One region of the Lysinibacillus sp. FJAT-14222 genome, then DNA from elsewhere that is predicted to be linked to it. Evidence: riboswitches for the same ligand, from Rfam matches in the RefSeq annotation. Region 1 holds a riboswitch; each other region holds the start of a gene.
What was found. A riboswitch is a leader RNA that binds a small molecule or an ion and turns the genes downstream of it on or off. The one in region 1 is predicted to bind cobalamin.
Positions count from the first base shown of each region.

Region 2: another riboswitch for cobalamin. It lies ahead of AN161_RS02325 (hypothetical protein); the one in region 1 lies ahead of AN161_RS08535 (hypothetical protein).
Region 3: another riboswitch for cobalamin. It lies ahead of metE (5-methyltetrahydropteroyltriglutamate--homocysteine S-methyltransferase); the one in region 1 lies ahead of AN161_RS08535 (hypothetical protein).
Region 4: another riboswitch for cobalamin. It lies ahead of AN161_RS21310 (S-layer homology domain-containing protein); the one in region 1 lies ahead of AN161_RS08535 (hypothetical protein).

Region 1 is NZ_LIYL01000018.1:148,926-152,142, reverse strand. It holds gene AN161_RS08540 (cobalamin-binding protein) at 1-940, opposite strand, end outside; gene AN161_RS08535 (hypothetical protein) at 942-1,484, opposite strand; cobalamin riboswitch at 1,737-1,940, opposite strand; gene AN161_RS08530 (hypothetical protein) at 2,187-2,735, opposite strand; gene ytvI (sporulation integral membrane protein YtvI) at 2,827-3,217, shown strand, end outside.
Region 2 is NZ_LIYL01000005.1:57,300-60,516, forward strand. It holds gene AN161_RS02320 (TetM/TetW/TetO/TetS family tetracycline resistance ribosomal protection protein) at 1-631, shown strand, start outside; gene AN161_RS02325 (hypothetical protein) at 888-1,661, opposite strand; cobalamin riboswitch at 1,912-2,096, opposite strand; partial or broken gene AN161_RS30440 (amidase) at 2,518-2,664, opposite strand.
Region 3 is NZ_LIYL01000054.1:25,504-28,720, reverse strand. It holds gene metE (5-methyltetrahydropteroyltriglutamate--homocysteine S-methyltransferase) at 1-2,082, opposite strand, end outside; cobalamin riboswitch at 2,256-2,435, opposite strand; gene AN161_RS23085 (DUF4179 domain-containing protein) at 2,728-3,217, opposite strand, start outside.
Region 4 is NZ_LIYL01000050.1:95,003-98,219, reverse strand. It holds gene AN161_RS21315 (DUF5643 domain-containing protein) at 1-619, shown strand, start outside; cobalamin riboswitch at 968-1,165, shown strand; gene AN161_RS21310 (S-layer homology domain-containing protein) at 1,337-3,217, shown strand, end outside.

The DNA.
Region 1 (3,217 bases):
ATACCGCCTTGGCTATTAACTCAACAGCTTCGCCAATACGTGGACCTGGACGGTTTGAGATATCAGTATCGATATAATAAATCGCTTTATTTTGAATGGCAGCGATTGAATTCCATCCATCACGAGAAAGAATTTCTGCCGCTGGGTTATCCACATAGTTTACTGTTGTTAAAATGACTTCTGGATTTTTCGCAATGACATCTTCCTCAGATATCTCTTTCCAGCCTTTTAGCTCAGCAAATACGTTGTTAACATTTGCAGCATTTAAAATCTCTTGTTGGAATGTACCAGAAGCAGCTGTAAATATTTGTGGCTTCGGACTAATTTCTAAGAAGATATTTTTTGGTTCTTTTACTTCTTTGACTTTCGCTTGGACTTCAGCGATCTTAGCTTTAATATCTTCATTTAACTTTTCGCCTTTATCTTCAATTCCCATAACGGTTGCGATTTGTTGGATGTCACCGTAAACATCATCAAATGACTTAGCTGATTGAATGGCAAACACTTTAATCCCCGCATCTTCAAGACCTTTTAATGCATTTAAAGTTTCATCATTTCCCGTTGTATAGGCAATAACTATATCTGGCTTTAACGCTAAAATTCGCTCACTATTGAATGTTACAGAATCAGAAACACGCTCAATTTTTTGTGCTTCTTCTGGATACGTATCATACTCCGTTGCACCGACGATTTTATCACCAACGCCTAGAGCATATAAAATTTCTGTATTACTCGGTTGTAAAGAAACAACAGTTTTAGGTACTGCAGCAAACTCTACTTCTACACCACGGTCATCCTTAACTTTATAGCTAGTTTTCTCAACTTGTTGATCTTCCTTAGAAACAGTATCTTTATTAGTATCCTCTTTCGTACCGCAGCCTACTAATACAAGTGCCAGCATCAACACAAACAGCCATTGTAGCTTAAACAATTTCTTCATTTCATTTATTCTCCTTTTTCTTTTTCATTGGGTATGACTTACTAAGAAACGGTATTTCAGCAATACCAGCGTGTTGATTCATATAAACTGCCATTACAAAAAATACATTGGCTAGTAATCCTAAATAATCAAAGAGAATAGTTGGTACTTCTCGTTCTTCAGATACTTTGTGCAAAGCGCGATATGATTTTTTCGCCTCACTACGGCATAAATGTAATGTAGCAGCAGCCTCCGTTCCTTGAGGTAATACAAAGTTTTGTATTTCCTCCTTCACATAACTAACATAAAAATCATAGCGATCACTTAGCCAAGTCAAATCATCTTCAGTTACCGCTAACTTACCTCGGACTGAGCCATTTACATGGTAAGCCATTGGCAAAATAACTAGTAAATCATCCGCTACTAACTCTACCGTCTCTTTTTTCACTGCTGCCAAAGCGACGCCAATATGTGTTGTAAGGCTATCAGTTCGAATTTCAAAATCAACTGTTGATGCCTTTTCACGCATAAATGGATAACAAGAATAACGTGCATCTTTTTTCAAATCTAAGTCCCCGCTTTCCTTCATGAAAAACTCTTACTTTATCAATTGCGCCTTGGCGTAATTGTAGCTGTCGCTTCGCTTTCGCTACAGATAAATACCCTTCTTAGACTTGTCCTAAAATTTCAATAAGTGTGCATAAAAAAACGTCGTTCCTACCCCTAGGAAACGACGAAAATAACATAAATAATGTCTATTATATAGCACAACATAGCCTATGTATTTGCCGCATATTCTCCTAGCTTCCGAAGAGTATTTATACGTTCAAATAAAGGTCGGTCTCCTGGCTTGTACAGTTCACTACATTCAAACTTGTTGTGGATTATAAAAACCTTCCCATCTGATATTCGACAGTGGTTTATCATATGATTCCTGTACTTACAGTTGCGGAAACAGCTTTGGTTTTTCACCGAATTCCCGATTATGCTATAGTTCAGCACCTTTATTCTGCAAGAATTATTCACTTATAAAGCAGTTTATCATAGATTGATAGGAAAAAATAGCTGTGGAGTTTGGAATAAACAAATACGATGGATAAAAATCATGTAGGTATTTTCCCTTACGCATGCGGGTATTTTCACTGCCCCTGAGGGTATTCCTTCTACTCGCACATGAATCTGTCATTCTTCATAGATCAAATCGTTTTATTTTTTCATACTCTATTACCGAAAAAATTTGCACAAAAAAATAGCCATTCCATGACCTTTAATGGATGGCTTTCTTATATTTCTTTTTGTATTTAACATCTTGTTCTTCTTCAATTAAACGCTCCGCAATTTCTAGTAGTTTCGGGTCATTGGTTTCATCGAATAGCTTTTTAAAGGATACAATAATATCATAGCGTATTAATGTCGGATGCTTTTCGTCTAAGCATGTTTGGAACCTTTTTGCCAAATATGAAACGACTAAATCTCTTTGTACCTGCCCCGCTATACCTATTTTCCAAATTGCCTGCAAAGTATGCCTTGAAGTTACTGTTTTTTCATCATACGTCACTACCCAAATCTTTAAGAAGTCCTCTAATACTCTTTCTTCTGGATCACTTTTTGCTGCGAGCGCGCATAAAAATTGCGCAGCACTTGCACGCACATGTCCATTTTTGTATGTAAGAGCTTGAACAAGCTGTTCCCAAACTGCATATGTCCAATCAACTGGTTCCTGCATAATCTTCATCAATTCTTCGTAAGATTCGTATTGAATATCGCGGTCACGCTCTGTTAAATTACTAAAAAGTTGCATAATCTCTTTTTCCATGATTCATCCCTACCTTTATTGTTTCAGAACGTAATATTATTATAATTTTTTATGGTACACTTAATTTAATTTGCGTAAAGAAGGAGAGTCTATGAATAAATTTAATACTAGGAGACTGATTTTTAGATTAATTATGATTATTTCTTTAATCGTAGTTGCATATTTTATTATCCCGGTTTCCGTTCCCATAATATTAGCAGGTGTTAGTGCATTTTTTTTAGAGCCCATTGTTAATTTCTTTAAACGGCGATGGAAAATGTCTCGTAAAGTTGCAGTCGCTTTTATTTACATAGTGAGCGTTATCTTAATTTCAATTATTTGTTACTTCACTATTACACAACTTATGTCGCAAATAATTTTAATTTCAAAGCAAGCTCCCTATTATATTTCAAAACTATCAGAAATGTGGCTTAGTATGCAAGAAAACATTTCCAAATACACTGAAGACTTTCCACCTGAAGTAAGTACCTCGCTTCAAAATA
Region 2 (3,217 bases), on a different contig from region 1:
ACGTGGTACTGGCAATACATTTGTCAATGCATGTCATGCGGATGATTTATCGGTTGGGCATCAACGACTCATTGAAAAGCATTTATTCGAGCGCGATCATCATGGGCTGTTAACAGGTTTTCCCGTGACAGATATACGCTTCACTCTCTTAACGGGGCGTGCACATATTAAACATACTGAAGGTGGCGATTTCCGAGAGGCAACATTCCGTGCATTACGTCAAGGGCTAGAGCAAGCAGAAAATGTATTACTAGAGCCGTATTACCGCTTTAAGCTTAAAGCCCCTAGTGATTTTATCGGCCGCATGATGACCGATATTCAGCAAGCTTCTGGAACATTTGACGCGCCAATCTTAACTGAAAATAATGCGATTTTAACCGGACGTGCCCCTGTCGCAACATTTATGAGCTACAGTACAACCTTTGCCGCCTACACCAATGGTAAGGGCGTACTCTCCCTACAATTTGATGGCTATGATTTGTGTCACAATACTGAAGACATTATCGCGCAAATTGGCTACGATAAGAACGCCGATCCTGAATATACATCCTCTAGTATTTTTTGTGCAAAAGGCAAGGGTTACTCCGTTCCATGGCAGGAAGCGGAGGCAGCTATGCATTGTACTAAATAGATTTATAAAAAAAACAGGACTTGATTTTAGTTATATCAATGTCCTGTTTTTTTGTGTTTCGTGGGATTTGCTGGGTGATTTCGTGGGGATTCTTGCTTCGCGCGGGTATTTGCTTTGCTTCCGCGGGTATTCGACCTGCTTCCGCGGGTATTTCCTTGCTTCGCGCGGGTATTCGCTCTCCTTCCGCGGGTATTCTCCTACTTCGTGCGGGTCGCCCCGAGCATCTTTAAATCCTTGCCGCGGATATTTCTAAACTTTACAAAGCTTGTACCGTTTCCCCATCCTGTTTAATAAAGCGATAGGAAGGCTCCACGACTATATAACCATGAGCATTTGAAAAATCAATTATTACCTTGCCAGGTCGACTTTTTAAAAGTTGTAAATTATCAATTAATTCAAGCAATAGCTCATGCCCGTTACCGCGTGGGTGCCAGTTTAAATGATAATCATTCAATTCACTCACAGCCTGTAAAAATTGCTTAAATTCACGCTCTACAAAGTTTATCAGTTTAGCATTTTCTTGTTTCGCTTCATCACTTGTTGATAAATCCTCCAAATATGTTTCATAAAAGCGCATCACTATCGAACACAATAAATCATTGACACGAGCAGCACTTAGTATTGCCTTAGGGACTTGGGAAAGTCGCTCTAAATTTGGTTTTGCACGAGTCGAATCGATGCGAGTAATTAAATGATAATGCTCACCATTCACCTCGTACACAATTGGATTTGTCGGCATATACATCATAAAATCATTTGTTTTTGTTTTAAGCTGATCTGTAATGTTTGCCTTTGCAAAAAGGTGCCCATTAAAACTTTCATTTTGAATCCAAATAATATCTTTGTTATAAAAAATTTGATCAAACAATCGTTCATTACTAATAAGATTACTAGCTAATAATTGATCGACAAGTGATTCTACGACCATTCTTGTTGTAGCTTTCTTGGCAACTTCAGTGCGTGGTTGCTTACAAATTTCCATATCTACATATTGCGATTCTTGTGCTGTACATACATGAATATTCGTCATACGTGCATCCTCTTTTCGTACATATTTTTCAAAACGGAAGTATTCTTTCGCATAAAAAAAGGATTTCCTACAACAAGAGGAAATCCTTCATTCTATCTTTTTCACTCATCACATAATGTCAAATTATACCCAAGCATAAAAGAATTGCCTCGAAAGCGACTACCTTCTCTTATTTTGGGCGTTTGACGTACAGTGACGAACAGAGCATTCTGTTTTGTCAACATGCCACCTCCTATTCCTCGTAGGGTTCTGGTGTGTACTCATAATAGGCAGGTATCCTGACTCATGATCACCGCTACTTTTCCCCTTCCCGTCGTTAAACAGTGGTCTATGAAAAGTCGCTCACATTTACAGTTGCGGGACAGTGTCGGAATTGCACCGACTTCCCTTTTAAGTAAATTGCACGCAATTTACACCTATTACTCCACGCTATTCAGTTGTTAGAGGAATCTAATGTACTATAGATTCCTTATAGATTATTAAAATCAATTGTAAAGGAGTATTTTTCCAAAGTCAAATAACATAAAATATTCCAGTTCCTTATTCTTTTTCTTCTAGTTATAATGCTTGAATTGTGCGTTCGTCTTCAATTATCTCGTTCTCTGTTTCCATTTGTTTTATAATATCGGATAACTCCCAAAAGCAAAATTATACTCATAGGTATAGTCCCGTATGAATATGGTTGTTCAAATGCAGCAACAAACGAATTATACAACTAACGCAACCTATTGATTCACAAAATATAAAAAGACAGAATTTATTCTACGTGTTGTAGATTAAATCTGCCTTTTTCTTTTATCAGCGACAATCTTTGGAAAAACAGTCATTTTTAAAGTGAATTGAGTCTTGTAGGATCTTAATACAACTCCGGAGCTTTTCGTAATTTACTTGCTTGTTCGTATGAAAATGCGAGTTTTATTAGTACATCCTCACTAAATGCAGTTCCAGCGAAAGTTACGCCAAACGGTCTCCCATTTTTCATATACCCCGCTGGGACGGCAATAAAGTCCTTGTGTAACGCCCTCGTCTCATTAGAAAAGATCAGGTTGAGAGGTGAATGAAATTGAATAATATTAATATCGAACTAGGAACATTAATACTTTTTCTTATTGTACTACTTTTAATAATTAGTATTTTTGGATTTATAATTAGAAAGTTGCTAGGTGTCGAAAGAAAGATATGGTTTTCTGTTAATTACCTTAACGAAAGACATAAAAAACTAGATTGGTTTGTACGAATACTTTTTACAACTCTATTTTTAATTAGTACTTATTATATGATTTACAATGATAATGTTGGAATTGCTTGGTATTTTGAAACATAGTTTATCATAATTGTCTTTTTAATAGCATCTGAAACATTACGTGCAATTATGGAATGGAAATACGCAGAAAATAAAAAAGATTCTATTGCTACTATCGCAGAAATGATGTTTATGATTAGCATAGTATTAATTACGATAAAAACTGGTTTTTTCGGCTTATTTAATATTTAATTCTAAAGTTTTTAAGCGGAGCTAGCGGCTCAATATAGTGGAAAAGTTGATAACAACGGTC
Region 3 (3,217 bases), on a different contig from region 1:
GCCTAAACCAATCCCTTTTGTATATGGATTCACTTGAAGTGAAGAGATAAGCTCTCCATGACTTCGTGATGTTTCAATGGAAATAACATCTGCATCTAGCGCGCTAATTGGTTCAATGAAATCGTTAAATTCGCAGTAACACATATGTGTATGGATTTGTGTTTCATCTTTGACACTAGAAGTAGCAAGCTTGAACGAATTGACAGCCCAATCTAAGTAAGCACCCCATTCTTCTTTTCGGAGCGGTAAACCTTCTCTTAGAGCTGGCTCATCCACTTGAATAATCGAAATACCTGCTTTTTCTAGTGCTTCAACCTCTTTACGAAGTGCTAATGCAATTTGATAAGCGACATCTTTACGTGACAAATCGTCTCGCACAAAGGACCAATTTAATATCGTCACTGGCCCCGTCAGCATGCCTTTTACAAAGCGCATTGTTAAGCTTTGGGCATAGGCTGACTCTATTACAGTAATTGGTGAAGCCCATGCAACATCTCCATAAATGATCGGTGGCTTGACACAGCGTGATCCATAGGAAACGACCCATGCTTTTTCTGTAAATGCAAAACCAGTCAGCTTTTCACCAAAGTATTCGACCATGTCTGTACGCTCAAATTCACCATGAACTAGTACATCGATATCTAGTTCTTCTTGTATCGTAATCCAGCGTTTTGTTTCCTGCTCTATAAATGCTTCGTAGGCTTCATTCGATAATTGTTTTTTACGCCAAGCATTACGATTCCTTTTCACCTCATCAGATTGCGGGAAGCTTCCGATTGTTGTCGTTGGAAATAGCGGTAACGCTAACGCTTGCTGCTGCAGCTTTTGACGTTGAGTAAATTCACTATGTCGTTCAAAATCTTGCGTTGTCACAGTTTGAACTGTTTGATGGACCATCTTGTTTTGACGGATTGGATGATTTTTTAGAGCCTCAATCGCCTTCATACTTTCTGAAAAATTGTGTTGTAAGGTACCTTCTTTATCTCGTCTACATGTAGTCAGCTCTATAATTTCTACGATTTTTTCATCTGCGAAGGCCAATGCGTGCTTTAGAACAGGGTCAATCTCATTTTCAAGAGCAGTTGTAATGGGTACGTGTTGTAGATTACTGGATGGTTGAATCCATAGCTCCGCTGCATTACTTAAATGCTCAATCGCCTGAATCGTAGCATTGACCTCCGCTAGATTGGAACGCCAAATATCACGTCCATTTACAACTCCGATTGCCAATACTTTATCCTGAGGGAAACCATATTGACGAAGTGACGCCATATTTCCTTTATAGCCATGAACAAAGTCTAGACCAAATCCTTGTACAGGTAATGAAATCAATGTTTCATAAGCGCATAATGCTTCAAAATAAGTTTGTAGCATGATCTTAGCCTCTGGAACGGCAACGGCTAACTGGTCGTAAATCTCTTGCACAAGCTTGATCTCTGCTGCATCAAGGGTTGTGACAAGGGACGGCTCTTCTAGTTGAATCCAATTTGCCCCTGCCTCCACTAATTCTTTTAATACCTGCGTATAGAGCGGTAATAAGGCTAATAAGTATTCAACTTGTGTGAATTTGCTGTAGCCTTTCGTTAACTTGCAAAATGTATAGGGACCAATCAATGTCGGCTTCGCAATAATACCGTACGCTTCCTTCGCCTCTAAAAAATCGGCTAACACTTTATTTTCTGTTAGTTGCAAGGCTTGTCCCTCATACTCAGGAACAATATAGTGATAGTTTGTATTAAACCATTTTGTCATCTCACTAGCTACGGCTGTTTTATTTCCTCTTGCTACGCTGTAGTAGGTAGGTAAATCAACTTTCCCTCCTTGCCAGTTAAAGCGTTTTGGGATTAGACCAAACATCAATGCCGTATCTAACATTCTATCGTAATACGTAAAATCGCCAATTGTCACCATATCGATGTCAAGTTGTAGCTGCTTATCAATTCTAGATAAACGGATTTTCTTTAATCTTTCCTCAAAGTCCTCTTCAGAAAGTTCGTTGCGCCAAAATGCTTCTAATGCTTTTTTCCATTCGCGATCTTCCCCTATATACGGGTAACCAATGAGTGTGCTTGTATAGGTCATGTCAATCTCCTTTTTAGAAAAAAATAAAAAGCCATCTCCTGCTCGGAAAATGGCTGCATGTTAAAATTATTATGCTAAAACAATACGAAAAAAGTATATACTTTCGCATAAATCATTTGTTATCGCACAGTGCCTATTTGGTCACTTTTCACCACCTATTCCACGTAGGTATTTGGTGTGTACTAGAAATTGGCAGGTCTCCTGGCTTCTCATCAACACGCCTCACAGCCTTCCCAGTTTCCCAGTGGCATTTGTGATTTGCTCCGAATTACAGTTGCGGGACAGCGTCGGATTTTCACCGACTTCCCTTTTAAGCCAAACTCTCATTTGGCACCAAGTCTTACACAATATTCAATTATGCTCCTACTATAACATACATTTCAGAATAGTAGAAATTATTTTTAAACTAATCATCGCTTTATTTGTTCTAATCTGATTGGATTACTATAAATGGAATCGCTATGAACATAAGTATGACTAAACTAAACCCGTATTCATCCCCAATGGTTCATAGCGATTTATCTGAACACTATCATAATCATGTTTTGGTATTGGTTATAGGAATGAATCTCCACAAGCTAGGACATTATTGACCATACCTCTAAATAACTAGTCTTTGCAGTTGGTTAAAAAAGAAATATCAAATTATTCTTTCTTCACTAATCTTAATTTTTCATAGCCCTTCACAGCTAATGAAAGAGATTGCTGTTCATTCCATATGCTGTATGGGAAAACTAAATTAATAGTAGTATATTCATTCGTACGTTCAACATTTGCACCATTTGCATAGAACGCTTCATTATTGCTAGTTAGTAGTGCTGTATCGAAAATATAATTTTCATCTTCAATATTACGGTTAATTGTAAAGGAAATATACATTGAACCGTTTGATAACATAGCTTGCTGTAATTCAAGACCTGTCACCTCGTTTTGCGCTACAAAGACCTGTGTTTCAACAGTGGCAGGCTGTAAATCAAATGCCCATTCTCCATCTACTGAAATAATCCCTCCTTCTTTGTTTACAAAATGCACCTCTTCAATGACTAATTTTGCACCATCTAAAGGGGGAACAGCTGTTGTAGTAGACTCCGCCAGCATTTCCAGTGTTGTGGCATTATTTTTTATATTTTCTAAT
Region 4 (3,217 bases), on a different contig from region 1:
TTCTTTTGCTCCGGATCCGGAAAATGCAATGAATGGATTTAATATATACTCAGGTAAAGATAATGATTCTGCCATTATTGAAATTGTAGATGAGAGAAATCAAGGGGGGCGTCCTTTTCCCGAACAGTTTGATTTAACATTGAGTACTACAATAACTGGTATACAGGACCCTTTAAAAATCGAAATTCCTGTGAAAAATAAAATTGAAGACACTGTAACTTTACAACCTAATGTAAGTCGACAATATGATAATATTCATTTTACTATTGAAAAGATCCAGCTTACTCCTATTACAACCAATATAACGACAAGACCCATTTTAACAGACAATTCACCTATCGCAGAGCTCGCAATGGGAATAGATGTTGTTGATGAACAAGGGCATAAACTAAAACTAATTGGTGGCCTTGGTTCGTATGAGTCAAATGGTAGCGATATGATTATGGATCATCGATATACACCTTTTGAATCCATTCCAAAAACAATAACCCTTAAGCCTTATATACATCTCTTTAAAGAATATCCAAAAGGTGAATATCAAATGGATGAAAATGGGGAACCAAAGATTCAATATATTCCTGAGCTGGAGGTTACACTACCTATTAACTCACAAAAATAAAAAAGTAGAGAACGTGAGATTTGCCTCACTTTCTCTACTTTTTGGTATTTCAAAATATTTACTTTAAAAGTGTAAATACCAAGTGGATCCCCATTAGATTTAAAAGCTTTCACTTGAGCCATCCCTACTCCTTGCGACTAATATACTATTAATTTTAGTTTATAAATAGGAATATTATTTATAAATATCATTTAAGTATATAAACATCCATTTATTATAATAGAAGTAACTTCAATGAAGATATTGTATTTGATATCTTATTTGACGAGCAGAACCTAGAAATATTCTCTTTTTTTGTTGAACTATTTTGAAAAAAAGAAAAATATGCTAAACTTAGCATTAAGTGAATAGCAAATGCAGAATAAAGGTGCTCTTTTAGGAGCTTAATAGGGAATTCGGTGCAAATCCGAAGCTGTTTCCGCAACTGTAAGTGTAGATGACTACAGAAATTACCACTGTCAAACGAGGAAAAATGCCTCCAGTAGATGGGAAGGTTCTGAATAGGATACACGAGCCAGGAGACCTACCTTTATTCCATCGTATTAACTCTCTTCGGAAGCTAGGAGAACTTACGGCAAATAGATGAACAGGCAAATTGTGTTTTTGTGCCTTTTTCTGTTTTCCTTAGATGCTCTCCCTTTTGTTGGAGAAGCATCTTTTTTATTTTTTGAGTTAATTGCAAATATATTCACCTATAACAAGATCAGGAGGAGAGAAATGGACTTTTATAAGAAATGGTTGAATATAGCGATTGTCTTCATCTTATCATTTTCGCTATTGTCACCTGCTGCTCTAGCAGAAACGCAGCAAATTGAAGCAAGTGATTTAGAAACGATTGAGTTAGAATCTAGCTCTACTATTAATGATCAATCTAATGGTGAAGAAGTTAGTATATCCCAAAAAAATACAAATATTGCAGACGAAGAAGTAGTAATTGATAGATCATCATTACAAACGGCAATTGATAAGGCTAAACAAGCCAAATCATCATTTAAAGTCAGTGCTGATGGAAACGATATAGACCCTGTCGATTACTGGGTAACTCAAGCTGCAATAGATGTGTATACAAATGTAATCCTATCTGCACAACAACTATTAGCAGATGAACATGCAATTCAAGAAGACATTGATGCGAAAGTATTAGCACTAAATCAGGCCACAGAGGAATTGGATAGTGCGAAAAAAGATGGTACAAAATCAAATGCTGAACTAACAACTTCGCAGGCTTACAATACTGTTGCTCAATACATGGTAGATAAACTATCCGAACCTAAATTCGGTTATGAATGGTGGATTATCACATTAGCTCGCGGTGGCTACGAAGTTCCAGCTGGCTATTACGATACTTATTATAAAAATGTCGTTGACTATGTTGTTTCTAAAGATGGCGTGCTAGATCAACGAAAATATACAGAATACTCACGATTAATTATTGCCCTTACAGCTATTGGTCAGGATCCAACAAATGTTGGTGGTTATAACTTAGTTGAAAAACTATCTGATTTCGATAAAGTTGTTTGGCAAGGTGTGAACGGTGCTTATTTCGGGTTAATTGCTCTTAATACTTGGGACTTTGAACTATCTGAAACAGCTACTACAACACGTGAAAAACTTATTGAAAGAATTTTAGAAAAGCAATTAGATGATGGTGGTTGGGCTCTATCGGGGACAAAGGCTGACCCTGATATGACAGCAATGGCTATCCAATCGCTAGCACCATACTATAAAACGGATTCAAAGGTAAAAGATGCTGTCGACAAAGCACTAACTACTTTAGCTGATTTACAATTACCAAATGGTGGTTATAAATCATGGGGGTCGGAAAATTCTGAAAGTGCTGCACAAGTTGTCACTGCCCTTACTAGCTTAGGTATCGATGCGGACAAAGACCCTCGCTTTGATAAAGTTATAGCGAATATTATGACTTATTACAGCACAAAAGAAGGTGGCTTTAAACACGTTTTAAGCGAAACGCAAGCAAATGGAATGGCTACAGAGCAGGTTGGCTATACATTAGCTGCGTATCATCGTTTGCTTAACGGTCAAACAGCGCTATACGATATGTCAGATACGAAGTCTAAGGATCCTTCAAACCCTGGAGATGGTGGTAATCCATCTAACCCTGGGGATGGAGGTAATCCTTCGAACCCTGGAGATGGTGGAAATAACAATAATTCCGGCAACGGCGAAGATAATCCAGGAGGAAATCGTCCAAATGGACATACCACGTTCTCAATCACAATCTCTTCTTCGGAGGTTCCACTAAAAGAAACAAAAGTTGAGCTTTATCCAGGAGAAACAGTATTCGACGTATTAAAACGTGTAACAAAGCAAAATGGTATTGCATTAAGCTACCGTGAAACACAATATGGTACTTATATCGATGGCATTAATGGTCTTTATGAATTTGATCGTGGTCCATTAAGTGGTTGGATGTATCGTGTAAATGGTTCTTTCCCTTCTTACTCTGCAGCACTTTACACATTATCACCTGGTGATAATGTTGAATGGCTATATACGCTCGATTTAGGTAAAGATGTCGGTGGGTACGTTGATGGAATTGAAGGTGGTGGCTCTTCAGCTGGAGGAAACAAAGAA